3 regions of the Streptomyces sp. SAI-135 genome follow, and region 3 is predicted to be linked to each of the others. Evidence: riboswitches for the same ligand, from Rfam matches in the RefSeq annotation. Region 3 holds a riboswitch; each other region holds the start of a gene.
The links. Region 3 has a riboswitch for cyclic di-AMP ahead of M2163_RS29055 (transglycosylase SLT domain-containing protein). Riboswitches for the same ligand answer to the same signal wherever they lie in the genome.
Positions count from the first base shown of each region.

Region 1: another riboswitch for cyclic di-AMP. It lies ahead of M2163_RS30005 (NlpC/P60 family protein); the one in region 3 lies ahead of M2163_RS29055 (transglycosylase SLT domain-containing protein).
Region 2: another riboswitch for cyclic di-AMP. It lies ahead of M2163_RS39160 (M23 family metallopeptidase); the one in region 3 lies ahead of M2163_RS29055 (transglycosylase SLT domain-containing protein).

Region 1 is NZ_JARXYP010000002.1:5,599,014-5,605,741, reverse strand. Features, by position in the region: gene M2163_RS30015 (M23 family metallopeptidase) at 1-700, shown strand, start outside; gene pcrA (DNA helicase PcrA) at 765-3,248, opposite strand; cyclic di-AMP (ydaO/yuaA leader) riboswitch at 3,570-3,739, shown strand; gene M2163_RS30005 (NlpC/P60 family protein) at 3,748-4,893, shown strand; gene M2163_RS30000 (tellurite resistance/C4-dicarboxylate transporter family protein) at 5,017-6,000, shown strand; gene M2163_RS29995 (hypothetical protein) at 5,978-6,331, opposite strand.
Region 2 is NZ_JARXYP010000002.1:7,693,451-7,700,178, forward strand. Features, by position in the region: gene M2163_RS39140 (XRE family transcriptional regulator) at 1-267, shown strand, start outside; partial or broken gene M2163_RS39145 (DUF6126 family protein) at 264-380, shown strand; gene M2163_RS39150 (tyrosine-protein phosphatase) at 400-1,197, opposite strand; gene M2163_RS39155 (alpha-galactosidase) at 1,404-3,479, shown strand; cyclic di-AMP (ydaO/yuaA leader) riboswitch at 3,780-3,944, shown strand; gene M2163_RS39160 (M23 family metallopeptidase) at 3,949-4,890, shown strand; gene M2163_RS39165 (DUF6250 domain-containing protein) at 5,133-5,849, shown strand; gene M2163_RS39170 (SGNH/GDSL hydrolase family protein) at 5,995-6,728, shown strand, end outside.
Region 3 is NZ_JARXYP010000002.1:5,401,830-5,408,557, reverse strand. Features, by position in the region: gene M2163_RS29075 (ABC transporter ATP-binding protein) at 1-119, opposite strand, end outside; gene M2163_RS29070 (sigma-E factor regulatory protein RseB domain-containing protein) at 152-1,390, opposite strand; gene M2163_RS29065 (polyprenyl synthetase family protein) at 2,244-3,254, opposite strand; partial or broken gene M2163_RS29060 (CocE/NonD family hydrolase) at 3,554-4,092, shown strand; cyclic di-AMP (ydaO/yuaA leader) riboswitch at 4,416-4,616, shown strand; gene M2163_RS29055 (transglycosylase SLT domain-containing protein) at 4,622-5,104, shown strand; gene M2163_RS29050 (HAD family hydrolase) at 5,108-5,920, opposite strand; gene M2163_RS29045 (LacI family DNA-binding transcriptional regulator) at 6,084-6,728, opposite strand, start outside.

The DNA of each region.
Region 1 (6,728 bases), 200 kb from region 3:
GCTGCTGACGATCGCCGTGCCCTCGGCGTGCGTCATGGGGGTCGCCGGGATCGCCGCCGCCTCGGTCGGCACGTTGACCGGCGACGACAAGGACACCTCGACGACCCTCGCGGACACCAGCGCCGTCAAGCCGTCCGTCGCGAACAACAAGCTGGACACCCAGCTCGAGAGCCTCTCGGCCGGTGCCGACGACTTCGCCGACCGGGCCAGCCGTACGCAGGAACGCATCGACCTCAAGGCCCAGCAGGTGGCCGAGAAGAAGAAGGCGGCGGAGGAGGCGGCCCGCAAGGAGCGGCTGCGCCCGAAGTTCGCGCTTCCGGTCGCGCAGCGCGGGCTCAGCGCCTACTACGGCCAGTCCGGCGTCAACTGGATGTCCGTCCACACCGGCATCGACTTCCCGGTGTCGTACGGCACGACGGTGATGGCCGCGACCGACGGCACCGTGCGGACGCAGTGGAACAGCGCGTACGGCAACATGATGGTCGTGACGGCGAAGGACGGCACGGAGACGTGGTACTGCCACCTCTCCAGCTACCGCGTCGCCTCCGGTACGACGGTCAAGGCCGGCGACCCCATCGCCTACTCGGGCAACTCCGGGAACTCGACCGGACCCCACCTGCACTTCGAGGTGCACCCGGCGGGCGGTTCGGCGATAGACCCGCTGCCGTGGCTGCGCAGCCACGGGCTGGACCCGACGTAACCGCCGCTGCACAGCCACCGGCTGGACCCGACGTAACCCTCCCGGGCCCAGCCTCCGCCCGGAGCTACAGCTTCTCCACCGGCGCGTACCGCAGCAGCAGCCGCTTCGGCTTCGCCTCCCCGAAGTCGATCGTCGCCTCGGCGTTCGCGCCCGTGCCCTTCACCCCGACCACCGTGCCGAGACCGAACTGGTCGTGGGTGACCCGGTCGCCGACGGCCAGGGACACCACCGGCTTCTCGGAGGTCCTGCGCGTCGCGAAGCCGGACGCGCCCGACGCCGAGGAACGCGAACGGGACGACGACAGCGAGGCGGCGACCGCCGAGACCGGTCCCGCGGGAGCGGCGGACGCGCCCGTGCGCTTCCAGTCGACGTGCTGCGCCGGGATCTCCTCCAGGAAGCGGGAGGGCGGGTTGTACGACGGCTGCCCCCACGCGCTGCGCAGCGAGGACCGGGTCAGATACAGCCGCTCACGCGCGCGCGTGATGCCGACGTAGGCCAGCCGCCGCTCCTCCTCCAGCTCCTTGGTCTGGCCGAGGGCGCGCATGTGCGGGAAGACGCCGTCCTCCATGCCGGTGAGGAAGACGACCGGGAACTCCAGGCCCTTGGCGGTGTGCAGGGTCATCAGGGTGATGACGCCGGAGCCGTCCTCGTCCTCGTCGGGGATCTGGTCGGAGTCGGCGACGAGCGCGACCCGCTCCAGGAAGTCGGAGAGCGAACCCGGCTCCTCGCCCTCGCCGGACTCCTGCTCGAACTCCAGGGCCACGGCGGCGAGTTCCTGGAGGTTCTCGATGCGGGTCTCGTCCTGGGGGTCGGTGGATGCCTGCAACTCGGCGAGGTAGCCGGTCCGTTCGAGGACCGCCTCCAGCACGGTCGCGGGGCCCGCGCCGGACTCGACGATCGTACGGAGCTCCTCCATCAGGACGTTGAACCGCTTCACGGCGTTGGTGGAGCGCGCGGCCATGCCGTACGCCTCGTCGACGCGCTTGAGCGCCTGCGGGAAGCTGATCTTCTCGCGCTGGGACAGGGCGTCGATCATCGCCTCGGCACGGTCGCCGATGCCCCGCTTGGGGACGTTGAGGATCCGGCGCAGCGGCACGGAGTCCTCGGGGTTGGCGAGGACGCGCAGGTAGGCCAGGACGTCCCGGACCTCCTTGCGCTCGTAGAAGCGGACGCCGCCGACGACCTTGTAGGGCAGGCCGACGCGGATGAAGACCTCTTCGAAGACACGGGACTGCGCGTTGGTGCGGTAGAAGACGGCGACGTCTCCGGCCTTCGCCTCCCCCGCGTCCGTGAGGCGGTCTATCTCGTCGGCGACGAACTGCGCCTCGTCGTGCTCGGTGTCGGCGACGTAGCCGGTGATGCGCGCGCCCGCGCCCGCGTTGGTCCACAGGTTCTTGGGGCGGCGGGACTCGTTGCGCTCGATGACGGCGTTGGCGGCGGTGAGGATCGTCTGGGTGGAGCGGTAGTTCTGTTCCAGGAGGATCGTCGTCGCGTCGGGGTAGTCCTCCTCGAACTGGAGGATGTTGCGGATGGTCGCGCCGCGGAAGGCGTAGATCGACTGGTCGGCGTCACCGACGACACAGAGCTCGGCGGGCGGCAGGTCGTGCTCGCTCGGCGGTACGTCGACCGGGTGCTCCGAGGTGCCGACCAGCTCCCTGACCAGCGCGTACTGCGCGTGGTTGGTGTCCTGGTACTCGTCGACGAGGACATGCCGGAAGCGGCGGCGGTAGTGCTCGGAGACATCGGGGAACGCCCGGAGCAGATTGACCGTCGTCATGATCAGGTCGTCGAAGTCGAGGGCGTTCGCCTCGCGGAGGCGTGACTGGTACATGGCGTACGCCTGGGCGAGGGTCTTCTCGAAGCCGTCGCCGGCCTGGGCGGCGAAGTCCTCCTCGTCGATCAGCTCGTTCTTCAGGTTGCTGATCTTGGCGCTGAAGGACTTCGGCGGGTACCGCTTGGGGTCGAGGTCCAGGTCGCGGCAGACCAGGGCCATGAGCCGCTTGGAGTCGGCGGCGTCGTAGATCGAGAAGGACGAGGTGAACCCGAGCTTCTTCGACTCCCGGCGCAGGATCCGCACGCAGGCGCTGTGGAAGGTCATGACCCACATCGCGTTCGCGCGCGGGCCCACGAGCTGCTCGACGCGCTCCTTCATCTCGCCCGCGGCCTTGTTGGTGAAGGTGATCGCGAGGATCTGGCCGGGGTGGACCTGGCGCTCGCCGAGCAGGTGGGCGATGCGGTGGGTGAGCACCCGGGTCTTGCCGGAGCCGGCGCCGGCCACGATGAGCAGCGGGGTGCCGGAGTGCACGACGGCCGCGCGCTGGTTCTCGTTCAGCCCCTCCAGGAGCGCGGCCGGGTCCACCACGGGGCGCGGGGCGCCGTCGCGGTAGTAGGCGTCACGGTCCGGGGGCACGTCGAACTTCCCACCGAACAGGTCGTCCGGAACCTGCTCCGGTCCGTGCTCGTCCTCGGGCGGCGGCGGGGGCTCCTCCCCGTGCCCGCGAGGGGGCTGGAGGTCCGCCAGGAAGCTGTCGTCAAAGAGGCTGCTCATCGCTCTCCGAGTCTAGGGTGCCCCACTGACAGACCGCGCCGCCCCGGGAACATCCGCCCGTATCGGCAGCCGATGATCTTCCGCAGCGGGTGAGGATCCGGTGACGGACACAGCCGCGTCCGCCTCTCCCCGGCCCGGAGAGGGCCGAATCCGTCCAAGCCACGGCAGATCCTTTCGGATCACCCCACGCCGAGCCCCGGCCGGGACGAAGGTCACGAAAATGTATCGGGCATATCGAACATCAACCTTCACAGGGGCCACACCGGTTGGCTACCGTTCCGGGCAGGCCGTACGACCCCCTCCGGCGAACCTCGCCGGGCCGCACGGCCTCCGCCGAGTCCGCAGCGCCGCCGCGCGCCCGGAGCCGGGGACCCACCGAACCTGGGGTGAATCGGCCGCCTCCCGCGCAGGGGAGAGCCGTAGGGCAAACCTTCCGAAGCACCGCGCCCGAACCCGACAGCTAACCCGGTAGGCGGAGCACGGGAAGGAGTCGCCTCCCTTGGCGTCGCACCGCAAGTCGCGTCCCGTCGGTACGCGCGTCGCAGGCATACGGACCCCGGCCCTCGCGACGGCCGCCCTCACCTCCGTGGCCCTGCTCTCCCAGTCGGCGAACGCCGCACCGGCCGACGACCGGCCGAGTCTCGAAGAGGTCGAGAAGAAGGTCGACGCCCTCTACCGCCAGGCCGAGTCCGCGACCGACAACTACAACGCGGCCAAGGAGAAGACGGCAAAGCAGCGCAAGCAGGTCGACACGCTCCTCGAGGACGTCGCCCAGCGCACCCAGAAGCTCAACGAGGCCCGGGAGGAACTCGGTTCCTTCGCCGCGGCCCAGTACCGCACCGGCGCCGCCGCACCCGACACGGCGACCTTCCTGCTCGCCGACACCCCGCAGGACTACTTCGACCAGACGCAGCTGATGGGCCGCTTGACGAACCGTCAGAAGGGCGCGGTCGACGACTACGTCTCCGAGCAGTCCGCGACGATGAAGAAGCGCCAGGAGGCCTCCCAGAGCCTTCAGACGCTCACCGAGACGCAGAGCGACCTGAAGACGGCCAAGGCGACCGTCCAGAAGAAGCTCGCCGACGCGCGCGCACTGCTGTCGGAGCTGACCGCCCAGGAGAAGGCGCGTCTGGCGGCGATCGAGAAGCAGAAGCAGGAGGAGGCGGCCCGCAGGGCGGCGGAGCTGGCGCAGCAGCAGGCGGCGGCGGAGAAGGCCGCACAGCAGGCCGCGCAGGAGACCGCCGCCCCGCAGGAGAGCACGCCGACGGCGACCGACTCCTCGTACGCCACCAAGGCCGCCAAGGCCCTCGCCTTCGCCCGCGCGCAGATCGGCAAGCCGTACGTCTGGGGCGCCACCGGCCCCGACTCCTACGACTGCTCAGGGCTCACCCAGGCCGCCTGGAAGGCCGCCGGCGTCGACCTCCCGCGCGTCACCTACGACCAGGTCAACGCCGGCACCACGGTCTCCCTGTCCGACGCCCAGCCCGGTGACCTGGTCTTCTTCTACGACGACATCAGCCATGTCGGCCTCTACATCGGCAACGGCATGATGATCCACGCCCCCAAGCCGGGCGCGTACGTCCGCGAGGAGTCGATCTACTACGACGGCGAGTCGGCGATCCACAGCGTGGTGCGCCCCGCCTGAGTCCCCGCCCCCGGCCCTTCGGGCGCCGGGGGCCGTTCTCCGGAGCCCGCACTCGCGTGCATTTCGCCACGCGCGCGTGCGCGCCCAGCTCGCCCCGCGCGGAGAGGTTCCTAGCATCGGCACATGTCCGGTACCTCCCCGCACTCCCCCCTGCGCCTCTGGTGGACGCAGCGCCCGCCCGCGGCCGGGGCCGCCGTCATGGCGACCGGCATCATCTCGGTCGGGCTCCATCTCAGCGGTCACGAGACGCTGTCCCGGGTCACCCTGGTGCTCGCTTGCGCGGCCTGGCTCGGGCTGGCCGCCGAGTTCGTCTCACGACTGCTGCGGGAGCGCGCGCGATGGGTCGCCGACGCCGGGACACCGGGCGCCCTGACGGCCGTGGCCGCGACCACCGTCCTCGGTACCGGTCTGTCCGTGCTGGGCCGGCAGACCCTCGCCGAGGCCCTGCTGGCGCTGTCCGCGCTGCTGTGGCCGCCGCTGATCGTGCTCGTCGTGGGGCACTGGAAGCGGCGGATGCCCGGCGGGGTGTTCCTCTGCTGCGTGGCCACCCAGGGCCTCGCGGTCCTCGGCGCCACGCTCGCCGCGGCGGAGTCGGCGGCCTGGCTCGCGCACACGGCCCTCGTGCTGTTCTGGCTCGGCCTGGTCCTGTACGGCGTCGCGCTGTTCCACTTCGACCTGCGCCAGGTGCTCCGGGGGCCGGGCGACCAGTGGATCGCGGGCGGCGCGCTCGCCATCTCCGCGCTGGCCGGCTCGAAGCTCATCGCCGCCGACAGCGCACGCCTGTACCTGTGGAACGACGACGACCTCGGCGTCCTGCGCGCGGTGACCGTCGCCCTGCTGGTGCTCGACCTGGCCTGGTACGCCGTCCTGCTGGCGGCCGAGTGCGTACGGCCCCGCCTTCGCTACGACGTGCGCCGCTGGGCCACCGTGTTCCCCATGGGGATGACGGCGGCCGCGACCCTGTCCGTCGCCGCCGCCGTGGACATCCCGTGGCTGAGGACACCCGGCGAGGTACTGCTGTGGATCTCCGTGGCGGCCTGGCTGGCCGTCGCGGCGGGCGCGGTCGACTCCGCCCGTGCCGCCCTCAGGTCCACAGCACCGCGATGAAGACGTTGGCCGTGGTCAGCGCGCCGACCAGGCCGAACAGGCTCTTGTCCACCTTCTCGTCGTCCCGCTTCACGTAGACGAGTGCGAGGATCACGATCAGCAGCGCCAGCTTGACGCCGATCTTGATGTTGTTGACGTGCTGGTCGTCGGCCTGGTTGAGGCCGACCAGGATCATTCCGGTGACCAGCATCGTCGCGGCGCCGTGCAGCATCGCGGGCACGAACCGGGCGGTGCCCCGGCCCATCGCCTTCATCTGGGTGAGGAAGCCGCCGAGCAGCGAGGCGATGCCGATGATGTGCAGGCCGACGAAGAGATGGATGAGTACGTCCATGAGGCCGGAGCTTATGCAGCGGCCGCGGGGAGGTCCGCACCGGCCCCGGGAGTAGATCTTGCATATATGCGGCCCATAGCACTCCGCACCCGCCGCGCGTCCCGGAATCCCGACTTCGGTCAGCGCACCGCGCGAAGTCGACGGCGTCACCCCGGCAGCGCGGTCACCTTCGGTCACCCACCGGTCCCCTGGCGGCACTTCCGCACAACGCGTTACCTCCCGGACACGGTCAGGTTTAGCGTCCTCCACCAGGTGACCGGCTCCCCACCGCCGCCCGGGCCAGGGGCGGCAGTCGGCCACCACCGCCGAGAAGGTCCGGCGGCGGCCCGCTCCCCCTGTGCAGGCCGTCGCCGGACGCGCACACCGCCCCGGGCGGTCGTACGGCCGCTCCCCCCTG
Region 2 (6,728 bases), 2.3 Mb from region 3:
CAGGTGCCGCACGGCTCCCAGGGCGACATGGTGCGGGTGCATCCCGGCGAGGAATGGCTGTACGTCCTCAAGGGCCGGCTGCGGCTGCGCCTCGGGGACACCACACACCGGCTCGGCCCGGGGGACAGCGCGCACTTCGACTCGCTGACCCCGCACCGCATCGCCGCCCAGGATCCCGACGGCGTCGAGCTCCTGTTCGTCCACACCCTGTTGCAGAGCCCCACGGCCACGCTGTGCCTGGGCCCCACCCCTGGAGAGACGCCATGAGTGACATGGAGGAGAAGTTCCCCCGCGCCCTGTGGGTGCGCCTGATCATCTACCTCGCCGTCGGCCACGTCTTCGCGGCCTTCATCTACCTGCTCTTCGAGGGTGGGCGCCGGGCAGTAGCGGCCGTACGGCTCAGTCGAGCAGGCGCTCCCGCAGCCGCTCCCGGCGCTCGGGAGTCAGGCCGAGGCCCTCCTCCAGATAGGTCTCGACACCTCCCCAGGTCTCCTCGATCGTCTCGAAGGCCGCCGTCAGATACTCGGCACGTGCCTCGAAGAGGGGGCTGAGCAGCTCCATGACCTCGGGGGAGTAGGCGTCGGCGGAGGTGCTGGTGCGGCGGACCTTGTAGCGGCGGTGCTTGGCGTTCGACTCCAGGTAGTCGGCGATGATCGCCTCGCGCTCCACCCCCAGGGCGAGCAGGGTCACGGCGACGGACAGGCCCGCGCGGTCCTTGCCGGCCGCACAGTGCATGAGGGCGGGCACGCTGTCCGCGGCGAGGGAGCGCAGCACCTCGGAGTGCTCGGCGGTGCGCTCCTTGACCATCGTGCGGTAGGAGTTGATCATGCGCTGCGCGGCCTTGCCGTCCCCGAGGAGCTCGCGCAGCTGCTCTATGTCGCCGTCGCGGACCATCTTCCAGAACCAGGTGCCCTCGGCCGGATCACTCAGCGGCAGGTTCACATTGGTGACACCCGGCAGGTCGACGTCGGGCCCCTCCAGCTTCTGGTCCGCCGCGTTGCGGAAGTCGAAGATCGTGTGCAGGCCGAGGGAGGCCAGGAAGGCCGCGTCGTCCTCGGTCGCGTGCGCGAGGTGACCGCTGCGGAACAGCACTCCGTACCGCACCCGCCGCCCGTCCACTGTCGGCAGTCCGCCCACGTCACGGAAATTGCGGACACCTGCCAGGTCGGGTTCGGTCGACGGGATCTGCTGCGTCACGGGGGCTCCTCCCAGCCGGACTCCGCCGACGCGGCTCGTCGACGGGGCACGCTCTCGACGATACGACACGGCTTCCTGGGGTGATGAGTTGTCCACAGGGTCGGCAATGACTTGTCCACAGCCATTGCAGCCAGGGCCTTGGCCCTTGATGATGTTGGGGCCTGAGCGCACCTGTTGGCACCTGTTCGAATCTGTGAGGAAGCACCATGCTGGAGATCGCCGAGAACGGCCGTACGTGGATTCTGTCCGGGCCGGCCAGCAGTTACGCCCTGCACCTCACCGCCGAGGACGAGCTGCTGCATCTGCACTGGGGTCCGAGGATCGCCCTGGCCGACGCGGAGGCCCTCGCCGTCCGTCCGCTGCCCGAGTACTGGCCCTTCGAGTCCCCGCTGGACGGCCGCGAGGAGTACCCCGTCGAGGGCGGCCCCCGCTTCACCCGGCCCGCCCTTTCCGTGCGCACCGGCGAGCGGCGCGGCACCGAGTGGAGCTTCGAGGCGTACGACACCGGGGACGACGAGCTGCGGCTGCGGTTCCGCGACGCCGGGCTGGCCGTCACGCTGCGCTACCGGATGCGCGACGACGTCCTGGAGCGCTGGGTGACCCTGGACAACCAGGGCCCGGAGCCGGTCGAGCTGCTGCGTGCCGACTCCGCCACCTGGACCCTGCCCGACCGCGAGGACGGCTGGCGGCTGTCCCAGCTGCACGGCCGCTGGGCCGCCGAGTCCCTGCTCACCCGGACGCCGCTGACCTACGGCGAGAAGGTCATCGGCAGCCGCCGCGGCCACACCGGGCACCAGCACCTGCCGTGGGTCGCGCTCGACACCGGGGCCGCCGAGGAGGCCGGCGAGGTCTACGGCGTCGCTCTCGGCTGGTCGGGATCCTGGCGCATCTCCGTGGCCCAACTGCCCGACGCGCGCGTGCAGATCACCGGCGGCGCCGGACACGACGACTCGGGCCTGCTCCGGCTGGATGCCGGGGAGTCCTTCACGACACCCGTCTTCGCCGGTCTGTGGAGCGACGGCGGCTTCGGCGGCGCGAGCCGTGCCTGGCACGCCTACCAGCGTGCGTACGTCATCCCGGACGCGGACCAGGACCGGCCCGTGCTGTTCAACTCCTGGGAGGCCACGAACTTCGACATCTCCGAGGAGCAGCAGGGCACCCTCGCCCGGCGGGCCGCGGCGATGGGTGTCGAGCTGTTCGTGGTCGACGACGGCTGGTTCGGCGCCCGCACCAGCGACCGGGCCGGGCTCGGCGACTGGGCACCCAACCCCGACCGCTTCCCCTCCGGCCTCAAGCCGCTCGGTGACCACGTGCGCGCGCTCGGCATGCAGTTCGGCATCTGGGTCGAGCCGGAGATGGTCAACCCGGACAGCGAGCTGTACCGCGCCCACCCGGACTGGGTGCAGTACCAATCTGGACGTAAGCGGACGGAATTTCGCAATCAGCTCGTACTGAACCTCGCCCGCGAGGATGTGCGGGAGTACCTGTGGGAGCAGCTCGACACCCTGCTCTCCTCGGCCCCGATCGACTACGTGAAGTGGGACTTCAACCGCTGCTTCACGGATGCGGGCTGGCCCGGCGAGCCCTACCCGCAGCGCCTGTGGGTCGACCATGTGCGCGGCTTCTACGCCCTCCTGGACCGGTTGCGGGCGGCGCACCCCGGTGTGGCGTTCGAGTCCTGCTCGGGAGGCGGGGGCCGGATCGACCTCGGGGTGCTCAGCCGTACCGACCAGGTGTGGACCTCCGACAACACCGACCCGCTCGACCGGCTCGCCATCCAGCACGGCTTCAGTCAGATCCACCCCGCGCGCGTGATGGCCGCCTGGGTCACCGACAGCCCCAACACGCAGCTCAACGGACGGGTGAGCTCGCTGCGGTTCCGGTTCGTGAGCGCGATGGCCGGAGTGCTCGGGGTCGGCGGGGACCTCGCAGAGTGGACCGAGGAGGAGCTGGCCGAAGCCGGTCGCTGGGTGGCTCTGTACAAGGAGATCCGGCCCGTGGTGCAGCGCGGCGACCTGTATCGGCTGCGGCCTCCGCGGGGCGGGCAGAGCGCGGTGCAGTACGTCCTCGGGGACGAGACCGTCGTCCTCGCCTGGCTTCAGGCACAGAAGTACGGCGAGCCCGTGCCCGCGCTGCGGCTGCGCGGACTCGACCCGGACGCGTCGTACGAATGCCTTGAAACGGGCGAAGTGCACCGAGGGGGCGTACTGCTGCATCACGGACTTCGCACCGGCTTGCGCGGTGACCTCGATGCGACGGTTATCCGACTGCGTCGGCTCTAGGGTTTCTGTCCGAATTGGCTGCTTCCGCCCAACTCCGCCCGGCGTGCGGGTTCCTGTGAATTCGTGACGTGAGGAGCGTCATATCCGTGACGGTGTGTCGCCCGTCATGTTCACGTAATTCGCAGGGTTATCAAGGGGATTCGAGGGGGTGGAGGGCGTCCGATCCACGCAGGGTGACCGGTAAATCTCACAAGGGATCAAGTAAAACGCTTTCCCGCGCAACCTCTCACTTGTCCCTTTGCGTCTTGCTCGTTTACGTTCGCCACCGATCCGGTCGGACGCCCAATCCTGCCGCCGAACGGATTCCCCACACCCACTCACCCGTGCACGGCAGGAGCGGGGGACCCACAGGTAAAACGCCTGTTCCGGTCTCCGGAACGGCTAGGGGTAAAGCCGCGTCTCGGCGCGGCCGGGCATCTCCAGCCCGCACCCGACAGCTCACCTCGCAGGCGCCGGAGAGGAATTCGCCATGCCCGCGAAGGGTAAGCACCGCCGCCCGAAGTCCCAGCGCTTCACCCGCTCGATCGCCGTCGCCGGAACCGGGGGTGCCGCGCTCGCCCTCCCGCTCATGGGGGCCACCGGCGCGCACGCCGCCACCCCGCAGTCCGTTTCGGAAAAGGCCGTTCAGTCGCTTCCGGTCACGCAGAAGTCCGCCGAAAAGACGGCCGCGAAGAAGTCCGCCGCGAAGACCGCGACCGTGCGCACCTATTCGGTGCGGGCCGGCGACTATCTCTCGAAGATCGCCGACGAGCAGAACGTCAGCGGTGGCTGGAAGAAGCTCTACGCCGACAACCGTGAGGCCGTCGGCGACGACCCGTCGTTGATCCACCCGGGCCTCAAGCTCTCGATCGGCAAGAAGGCCAAGACGAGCGCGCCGAAGACGCGGTCCTCCGCTTCGTCCTCCGCTCCCTCCTCCGCGAAGACCGAGAAGGCCGAGCCGAAGAAGGCCTCCTCGAACTCCACGACCGCCACCCGGAGCTCGGACACCACCAGCAGCTCCAGCGGGTTCACCCTGCCGGTCAGCGGTGCCACCGTCGGCACCGGCTACCGCGTCGCGGGCAGCATGTGGTCCAGCGGCTACCACACCGGCGTCGACTTCGTCGTCCCGACCGGCACCTCGCTCAAGGCCGTGGGCGCGGGCACGGTCGTCTCCGCCGGCTGGGGCGGCGCCTACGGCAACCAGGTCGTCATCAAGCTGGCCGACGGCTACTACGCGCAGTACGCCCACCTGTCCCAGCTCTCCGTCTCGGCCGGCCAGGCCGTGACCGCGGGTCAGCAGGTCGGCCTCTCCGGCGCGACCGGCAACGTGACCGGCCCGCACCTGCACTTCGAGATCCGCACCACGCCGGACTACGGCTCCGACGTGGACCCGGTCGCCTACCTCCGCTCCAAGGGCGTCGCCGTCGGCTGACGACCCCCCTGCGCCACCGAAGGCCGGACCCCGATCCCCGGGTCCGGCCTTCGGTGTTCGCGCGGCCGTACCCGGCTGCGTCTGCCTGCGTCTGCCTGCGCCGCCATGATCGCTTCGTTGCGTTCTTGTGGCGGCCGCGCCCTGGGCGTCGACAGGCGGGGGAGGGGCGGGGCACAGTGAACTCCGTTGCTGCGCAAGCGCTTTCTAAAGGGTCCAGTCCCTGCACGGAAGGAACCGTCGCCATGACGACCACGCGTAGAGCCTTCGGGGTCCTCGCCGCCGGTGCCGCCCTGACCGCCCTCGCCCCCGCGGCCACCGCGAGCGCCTCGCCCCGCCACCGCCGCCTCGTCGCCCACGACGACTTCCGCCACGGTCTCGGCCGCTGGGCCGTCGAACTCGAGCAGGGCGGCACGGTCACCGCGCGGCGCGGGATCCTGGAGGTCGATGTGCCGGCCGGTGCGACGATCTGGTTCAGGCAGCGGCTCGAAGGGCCGTACGTCCTGGAGTACACCGCCGTCCCCGTGTCCGCGGGCGGGGTCAACGACCGGGTGTCCGACCTGAACAACTTCTGGAACGCGGTCGACGTCAGGTCCCCCGACGACCTCTTCGCCACCCACCGGGGCGGGGCGCTCGCGGAGTACGACCACCTGAAGACCTACTACTCCGGCTACGGCGCCAACTACAACACCACGACACGGCTGCGCCGTTACGTCGAAGAAGCCGGGGTGCGGCCCCTGATCCGCGACTACACCGAGCCGTTGCTGGTCGCGAACGAGCCGAACCGGGTGCGGATCGTCTCCGACGGCTCCAGGGTGCAGTGGTGGAACAACGGGCGGCCGGTCTTCGACTACACCGACCCGGAGCCCTACACGAGCGGGCACTTCGCGTTCCGGACGACCTGGAGCCACTTCAGGATCAGTGACTTCAGGGTGTGGCGGTCGCAGCGTCAACATTCCTGATGAGAGGGCTATTCCTCAGTTGGCCAACACTTTAGGAGTGGCTTATCTCACCGACCGTCAAGTCCTTCCTACGGTCGCGTAGGTCACATTCGAAGGTGAATCATGAACGGCTGTGGCAGACGATTCGAAGAATGACAGCAGCTCAGTGATCGGGTCGTACGTGGCGGTGGGGGACAGCTTCACCGAGGGCGTCGGCGACCCCGGCCCCGACGGGGCGTTCGTCGGCTGGGCCGACCGGTTCGCGGTGCTTCTCGCGGACCGGCGGCCCGAGGGCGACTTCAGGTACAGCAACCTCGCGGTACGCGGGAAGCTCCTCGACCAGATCGTCGAGGACCAGCTTCCGCAGGCCGTCGAACTGGCACCGGACCTGGTGTCGTTCTGCGCCGGCGGCAACGACATCATCCGGCCCGGTACCGATCCCGACGAGGTCGCCGAACGTTTCGAGCGGGCCGTCGCCCGGCTCACGCAGGCGTGCGGCACGGTCATGGTGACGACCGGCTTCGACACCCGTGGTGTGCCCGTGCTCAAGCATCTGCGCGGCAAGATCGCCACGTACAACGGACATGTGCGGGCCGTCGCCGACCGGTACGGGTGCCCGGTGCTCGACCTGTGGTCCCTGAAGACCATCCAGGACCGGCGGGCCTGGGACAACGACCGGCTGCACCTGTCTCCCGAGGGGCACACGCGCGTGGCGCTCCGCGCGGGACAGGTGCTGGGCCTCGAGGTCCCGGCCGACCCGGACCAGCCCTGGCCGCCGCTTCCCCCTCGCGGGCCGCTGGACGTGCGGCGGGACGACGTGCACTGGGCGCGGGAGTTCCTGGTGCCGTGGATCGGACGCCGGCTGCGGGGCGAGTCCTCCGGGGACCACGTGACCGCCAA
Region 3 (6,728 bases):
CCGCGGTAGCGCTTGGTGAGGGCGCGGGTGCGGATGACGGCTCCGTCCCCGCCCGCGTCACCGCCCGCGCCGTCACCCGACCCCTCCGGGTCCGGTTCCGCGGCTGACGGCTGGTCCATCGGCTCCCTCGATTCGTCGTGCCCGCTCGGGACTACTTCGCCGCGTCGGCCGCCTTCACCAGCGCGTCCTTGGTGACCGCGCCGACGTAGACCTTGCCGTCCTCGGTGATCAGGGCGTTGATCAGGCGGGTCTTGAAGACGGTGCCCTCGCCGAACTTGCCGGAGACCTTGTCGCCGAGCGAGTCGAGGAAGCCGCCGACGTCACCGCCGACCTCGGAGCCGGACGGGACGCCCTGGCCGCCGGTGTCGAAGGTGGCGATGGAGTCCCAGCCGTCCCCGATGACGTTCATGCCGTCGGGGGCGCCCTTGCCGAGGTCCTCGGCCGAGCCCTTGCCGAAGTCCTTGGCGAGGTCCCCGGGCTCCTCGCCGTGCCCGGGTGCCTTCGATACGTCCCCCTCCTCGACCTTCGCGCCCTTCGGCGGGGTGAAGTCGAAGGTGGAGGCGGCCGGCCTGGCGAAGCTGACCTGGGTGAAGCCGGCGTCCACGACGGCCGCGCCGCCGCTCGCCGGGGTCAGCGTGAACTTCAGCGGCAGACCGGTCTTCGCGTCCACGGCCACGGTGATCTGGCCGACCGTCGAGCCCTCGTCCTTGGGCTTGACGACCAGGCGGTAGGCGTCCCGGCCCGCGACCTGCGCGGTGCCCTCGACGGTCACCGAGGTGGTCTCGTCGGCGGCCTCGAGGGCTTGTTCGGCCAGGTCCTTGGGCGTGGCCGGGAGCTCCTCGCGCTGCTTGCCGTCGCTCTCGGAGGCCGTGGTGTGGAAGACGGAGTTTGACTTGCTGTCGTAGCCCCAGACGTCCTTGCCGTTGTGGATGAGGCTGTACTCGGCCGCGTTCTCCAGCAGCGAGATCTTCTGCCTGTCCTCTCCGTCGGCCGCGACGCGCAGTGTGTGGGTGCCGGAGGCCAGTTCGGTGAGCTTGGTGGACGGGTCGGCGGACGAGCCGCCGCCCGATCCGGAGGGCCCGGCGGCGGAGCCGAGCGAGCTCTCCAGGCCGCCGAGGTCCGGCAGGCCGAGATCGGTGGTGATCTTCACGGTGCCGGACAGCTGCTGTACGTCCGACGCGGCGATCTTCTCGATGAGTTCCTGTGCGCTGATCTTCGGCAGGTCGGGGTCACCGGAGTCGGCGAGCGCCGGGACGAGCCCGATGGTCGCCGCCGCGACTCCCACCACCGTGGCCGGCACGACGTACCGCGCGGCCTTGCGCCGGCGCGCGGAACGCAGCTCTTCGGCGTCCGCGGCGGTCGCGCTGTCGTCGGATTCGTACGGTGCCATGTGTGCCTTACCTCCGTCGTCGGCGGCGGCTTCAACTCCCGTGCGTCCACCCTTAGCCGCCATTCTCACCCGAATCGGTGAGGAGTGGTGTTTTCCGTGGTGTCCATCTGACCAAATCGGCCATGAGCATGCGTCAGCCCTCGGGGCCAACTCCGTGTACACCTGCGGGATGACACAACAGTCCGGCGCCCCCTACGACCCGTAGGGGGCGCCCCTCCCCGGGTTCGGTCGTGGGAGCGGTGCGGCTGGGTGGGGGCGGGCGTCTCGCGCAGTTCCCCGCGCCCCTGAATACCTGCGCCGCCCCGCGCGGGCTGGCCCGGGTGCGTGGAGGCGGGCGCTTTGCGCAGTTCCCCGCGCCCCTGAATACCTGCGCGGGCGGGTGGGGGCGGGCGTTTTGCGCAGTTCCCCGCGCCCCTGAATGCCTGCGGCAGCCGACGCGGGCTCGGTGGGGGCTGGTGCGGACGGTCCTCGCGGCACCGGGCAGGGCACTCCCCACGGACGGTCCTCGAGACGCAGGCGACTGCAACCCCCCAGGGGCGCGGGGAACTGCGCGACCAGCCACAACGCACCCGCACCCGCCAGACCACCTACGCGGCACCCCCACAGGCACCCGCTTCCAGCCCGGCGCAGCTGCCCGCGGGGAACTGCGCGACCAGCCACAACGCACCCGCACCCGCCAGACCACCTACGCGGCACCCCCACAGGCACCCGCTTCCAGCCCGGCGCAGCTGCCCGCGGGGAACTGCGCGACCAGCCACAACGCACCCGCACCCGCCAGACCACCTACGCGGCACCCCCACAGGCGCCCGCTTCCAGCCCGGCGCAGCTGCCTGCGGGGCGGTGACGTACATCACTACCCGGCGCGGTGGACCACCGCGTCGCACAGTTCCATCAGTGCCGCCTTCGCGTCGCACTCCCGCAGCGGAGCCAGTGCCGCGCGTGCGTCCTCGGCGTAGCGCACGGTGTCCCGGCGGGCCTGCTCCAGCGCCGGGTGGGTGCGCAGGGCCGCCAGGGCCCGGGCGTGCCGCGCGTCGTCCGTGAGGTCGGAGTCGAGCAGCTCGCACAGGGCGATGTCCTCGGCCAGGCCCAGCCGGGCGGCGCGCTCCCGCAGCCGCAGGACCGGCATGGTCGGGATGCCCTCGCGCAGGTCCGTGCCCGGCGTCTTGCCGGACTCGTGGGAGTCGGAGGCGATGTCCAGGACGTCGTCGGCCAGCTGGAAGGCGACGCCGAGGCGCTCGCCGTACTGGGTCAGGACGTCCACGACCGTCTCGTCGGCACCGGACATCATCGCCCCGAAGCGGCACGAGACCGCGACCAGCGAGCCCGTCTTGCCGCCGAGCACGTCCAGGTAGTGCTCGACCGGGTCCCGGCCGTCCTGCGGTCCGGCCGTCTCCAGGATCTGGCCGGTGACCAGGCGCTCGAACGCCTCCGACTGGACCCGGACCGCCTCGGGCCCGAGGTCGGCCAGGATGTGCGAGGCGCGGGCGAACAGGAAGTCGCCCGTCAGGACGGCCACCGAGTTGCCCCAGCGGGTGTTGGCGCTGTCCACGCCCCGCCTGACCTCGGCCTCGTCCATGACGTCGTCGTGGTACAGCGTGGCGAGGTGGGTCAGCTCCACCACCACGGCCGACGGCACCACGCCGGGCGCATAGGGGTCGCCGAACTGCGCGGCGAGCATCACGAGCAGCGGCCGAAACCGCTTTCCGCCCGCCCTCACCAGATGCTGGGCGGCCTCCGTGATGAAGGGAACCTCGCTCTTGGTGGCCTCGAGCAGTCCCTCCTCGACAGCCGCCAATCCGGCCTGGACATCGGCTTCCAGAGCCTGGTCCCGCACGCTCAGCCCGAACGGCCCGACGACGGTCACGAGGGGTCTCCTGTCTGCTGGTGTCTTCTGGCGGTTACGAGGAATGTCGATAGGTCGCTGCCATCACTCAAGTCAGCGTATCCGGTCACCTTTGGATCACCGATAGCGCCCGCCCCGTCCATGCCAGGCGGTATCGGATCACGGCCGGTATGTTTTTGATCACCTGAAAAGGATGGATATCTATCCACTTGTACGGAAGTAGCCGTCCGTGTCCCGAACCGAAGCCGGGACCGAGGCCACCGCGCCCCGGCCGCGCCGCACCACACGCCCGGCGCACTGAGGCCGACGGGACCCCACCGATGCGCATCCGTACGCCCTTCCCCTGCGAGACCACCCACGCCGGCGTCCGTGTCCCGCCGGCGGACGGGACGCTCCTGTACGCACGCGTGTGGCGACCCCTCTCCGAAGAACCGGTACCCGCGATCCTCGAATACCTGCCGCATCGCCTCACCGACCGGCCCGCGCCCCGCGACCGGCAGCGCCCCCTGGTACGCAGGCCACGGCTACGAGTCCGTCCGCGTGGACGTGCGCGGGCACGGCAACAGCGGGGGCGTGCCCGGCGACGCGTGCTCGGCGACCGGACTCGCCGACGGGGCCGAGGGGGTCGAGTGGCCGGCGGCGCAGCCCTGGTGCGACGGCCGGGCCGGCATGTTCCGCATCTCCTGGGGCGGTCGTCACCGTCCGCGCCACCGACGGCCGTCATGACGACGACGGGCACCGCAGGGGAGGTTCCGTCCCGGCCGCGGACCTGCACGGGCGGGCGGCGAGGATGCTCGCCCGCGTCTGCCGCCCGCCGGACCCGCTCCATGTCGGCGACGCCCGGCGGGAGATGTCGCTCGCAGGCCCGCTCGGAGATGGCCCGTGACGGCACCGACTTCCACCCGACGTGGGTGAAGCGGATCCCACGGCCGGTCGGTTGAACATGAGTTGAGCCTTCTTGACCGTTTTACACCTCTTGCGCTCAGCTGTGACTTGACCCACTCGCGCGGCCGGAGCGACGGCTTTCCGGAATCTACCGATCCGCCTTTTCCCACGCGTGAGTTGAGACTTGGCGAACGCAAAGGATCAAGCGCCTCAAATACCCCTTACCAAGGTCAATAGGCACGCCATGTGAACTCGCCACTTGTTCCGGACATGTGCTCTCGCATACGTTCCCGGCCTGTCGGGCGGACGCCGAATCCTGCCACCGCCCGTACACCCACCGAGAACCACGGCAGGAGCGGGGGAACCAGGTAGGTCGCCGTAACGGTCGTCTTCGGACATACCGGTACGGCTTGGGGTGAAGTCATGCCTTTCGTGGGCGTGGCCGGGCAGCTCCCGCCCGAACCCGACAGCTCACCTCGCAGGCGACGGAGAGGAACTTCGCCATGCCCGCTGCCGCTCAGCACCGCCGTACCCGTACCAGCCGTCTCGCCCGCAAGCTCGCCGTCGCCGGTACCGGTGTCGCCGTCCTCGCGCTCCCGCTCATCGGCGCCACCAGCGCGTCCGCGGCCACCCCGGCCGTGCAGACCGCGACCACGCTCGGCTACTCCAACACCCTCGACGGCTGGATCCGGGCCTCCCTCGCCGTCATGGCGGAGCACGGCATTCCCGGCTCCTACGACGGCATCTACCGCAACGTCATCCGCGAGTCCTCCGGCAACCCCTACGCCATCAATCTCTGGGACTCCAACGCGGCCGCCGGGACGCCCTCCAAGGGCCTGCTCCAGGTGATCGACCCGACCTTCAACGCGTACCACGTGGCCAACACCTCGTGGGACCCGTACGACCCGGTGGCGAACATCACCGCGGCCTGCAACTACGCGGCCCAGCGGTACGGGTCCATCGACAACGTGTACGGCGCGTACTAGGAACTACGCCCGCGGGAAGAGCCCTTCGAGGACGACGGCGATGCCGTCGTCCTCGTTGGACAGGGTCACCTCGTCGGCCACGGCCTTGAGTTCGGGGTGGGCGTTCGCCATCGCCACACCGCGGGCCGCCCAGTCGAACATCGGGATGTCGTTGGGCATGTCCCCGAAGGCGATCGTCACCTCCGGGCCCAGACCCAGGTGTTCGGCGGCCAGCGCGAGGCCGGTGGCCTTGGTGATGCCGCATGGCTGGAGTTCGACGGTCCCGGGCCCCGACATGGTGACCGTCGCCAGCGAGCCCACCACCGAACGCGCCGTGACCGCCAACTCGTCGTCGGACAGGTAGGGGTGGCGCAGCAGCACCTTGCTGATCGGCTCGCACCACAGGTCGTCGCGCCGGGCCACCCGCACCGCGGGCAGCGTCGGGTGGGGCATCAGATAGCCCGGTTCGATGAGCGTGAGCCCGTCGACACCGTCCTGGTCCACGGCCGCGTACACCTGCCCGACCTCGGCCTCGATCTTGCCGAGCGCGGTCTCGGCCAGCTCCCGCTCCAGCGTCACCGACCAGAGCAGACGGTCCGCGCCGGCGTCGTACACCTGCGCGCCCTGTCCGCACACCGCGAGCCCCGTGCTGCCGAGGTCGTCGAGCAGGGGCCGCACTCTGGGCGCCGGGCGTCCCGTCACGACCAGATGCCGGGCCCCACCCGCGGCCACCCGGGCGAGCGCGGCCAACGACCGGTCGGAGAGGGTGTCGTCGGCCCGGAGCAGCGAACCGTCCAGGTCGGTGGCGATGAGTGAATATGCGGTGGAGGCGGCCATGATCAGAGAATACGGATGGTTGGCCCCTTCGACTCGACGCGAACCGGACGGCCGCTGCTTTCACATCCGTTGACCGGTGTTCCGCTTCCGGGGCGCGACGGTGACGCGGCGGTAGCTCGTGCCGGCGCGTCCCGGGCCCCGTCTGCGCGCTCCTCGCGGAGCGCTACGCCGAGTCGCGCACCACCAGTTCGGTCGGGAGGATCACTCCGGCCGTGTCCTCGCCGGCGATCTGGGCGAGGAGCATGCGGACCATCTCGGCGCTGATGCGGTCGAAGGGCTGGCGCATGGTGGTGAGGGCGGGGGCGACGGCGGTGGCCGCCGGTGAGTCGTCGAAGCCGCCGACAGCGATGTCGTCCGGGACCGAACGCCCGGCCTGCTGGAGGACGCCCACGACGCCCAGGGCCATGAGGTCGGAGGCGACGAACACCGCGTCCATGTCCGGGGCCTGGGCGAGCAGGCGGCGGGCGGCCCGTTCGCCGCCGCTGCGCCGGAAGTCGCCCTCGACGACGAGCGCCGGGTCGTACGGCAGGCCCGCCTCAGCGAGCACGTCCCGGTAGCCGGCCAGCCGGTCGGGGCCGCCCGGCATGTCCAGCGGCCCGGTGACCATGCCGACACGGCGCCGGCCGCCCGCGAGGAGGTGGCGGACCATGTCCTGCGCGCCCTCCCGGTCGGCGGCGGCCACGTAACTCACCTTGGTGCCCCGCCCGATCGGCTTGCCGCAGACCACCAACGGGATCCCGGCGTCGTGGAGTTCGGCCGCGACCGGGTCGCCGCTGTGGTTGGACAGCAGCAGCACGCCGTCGACGTG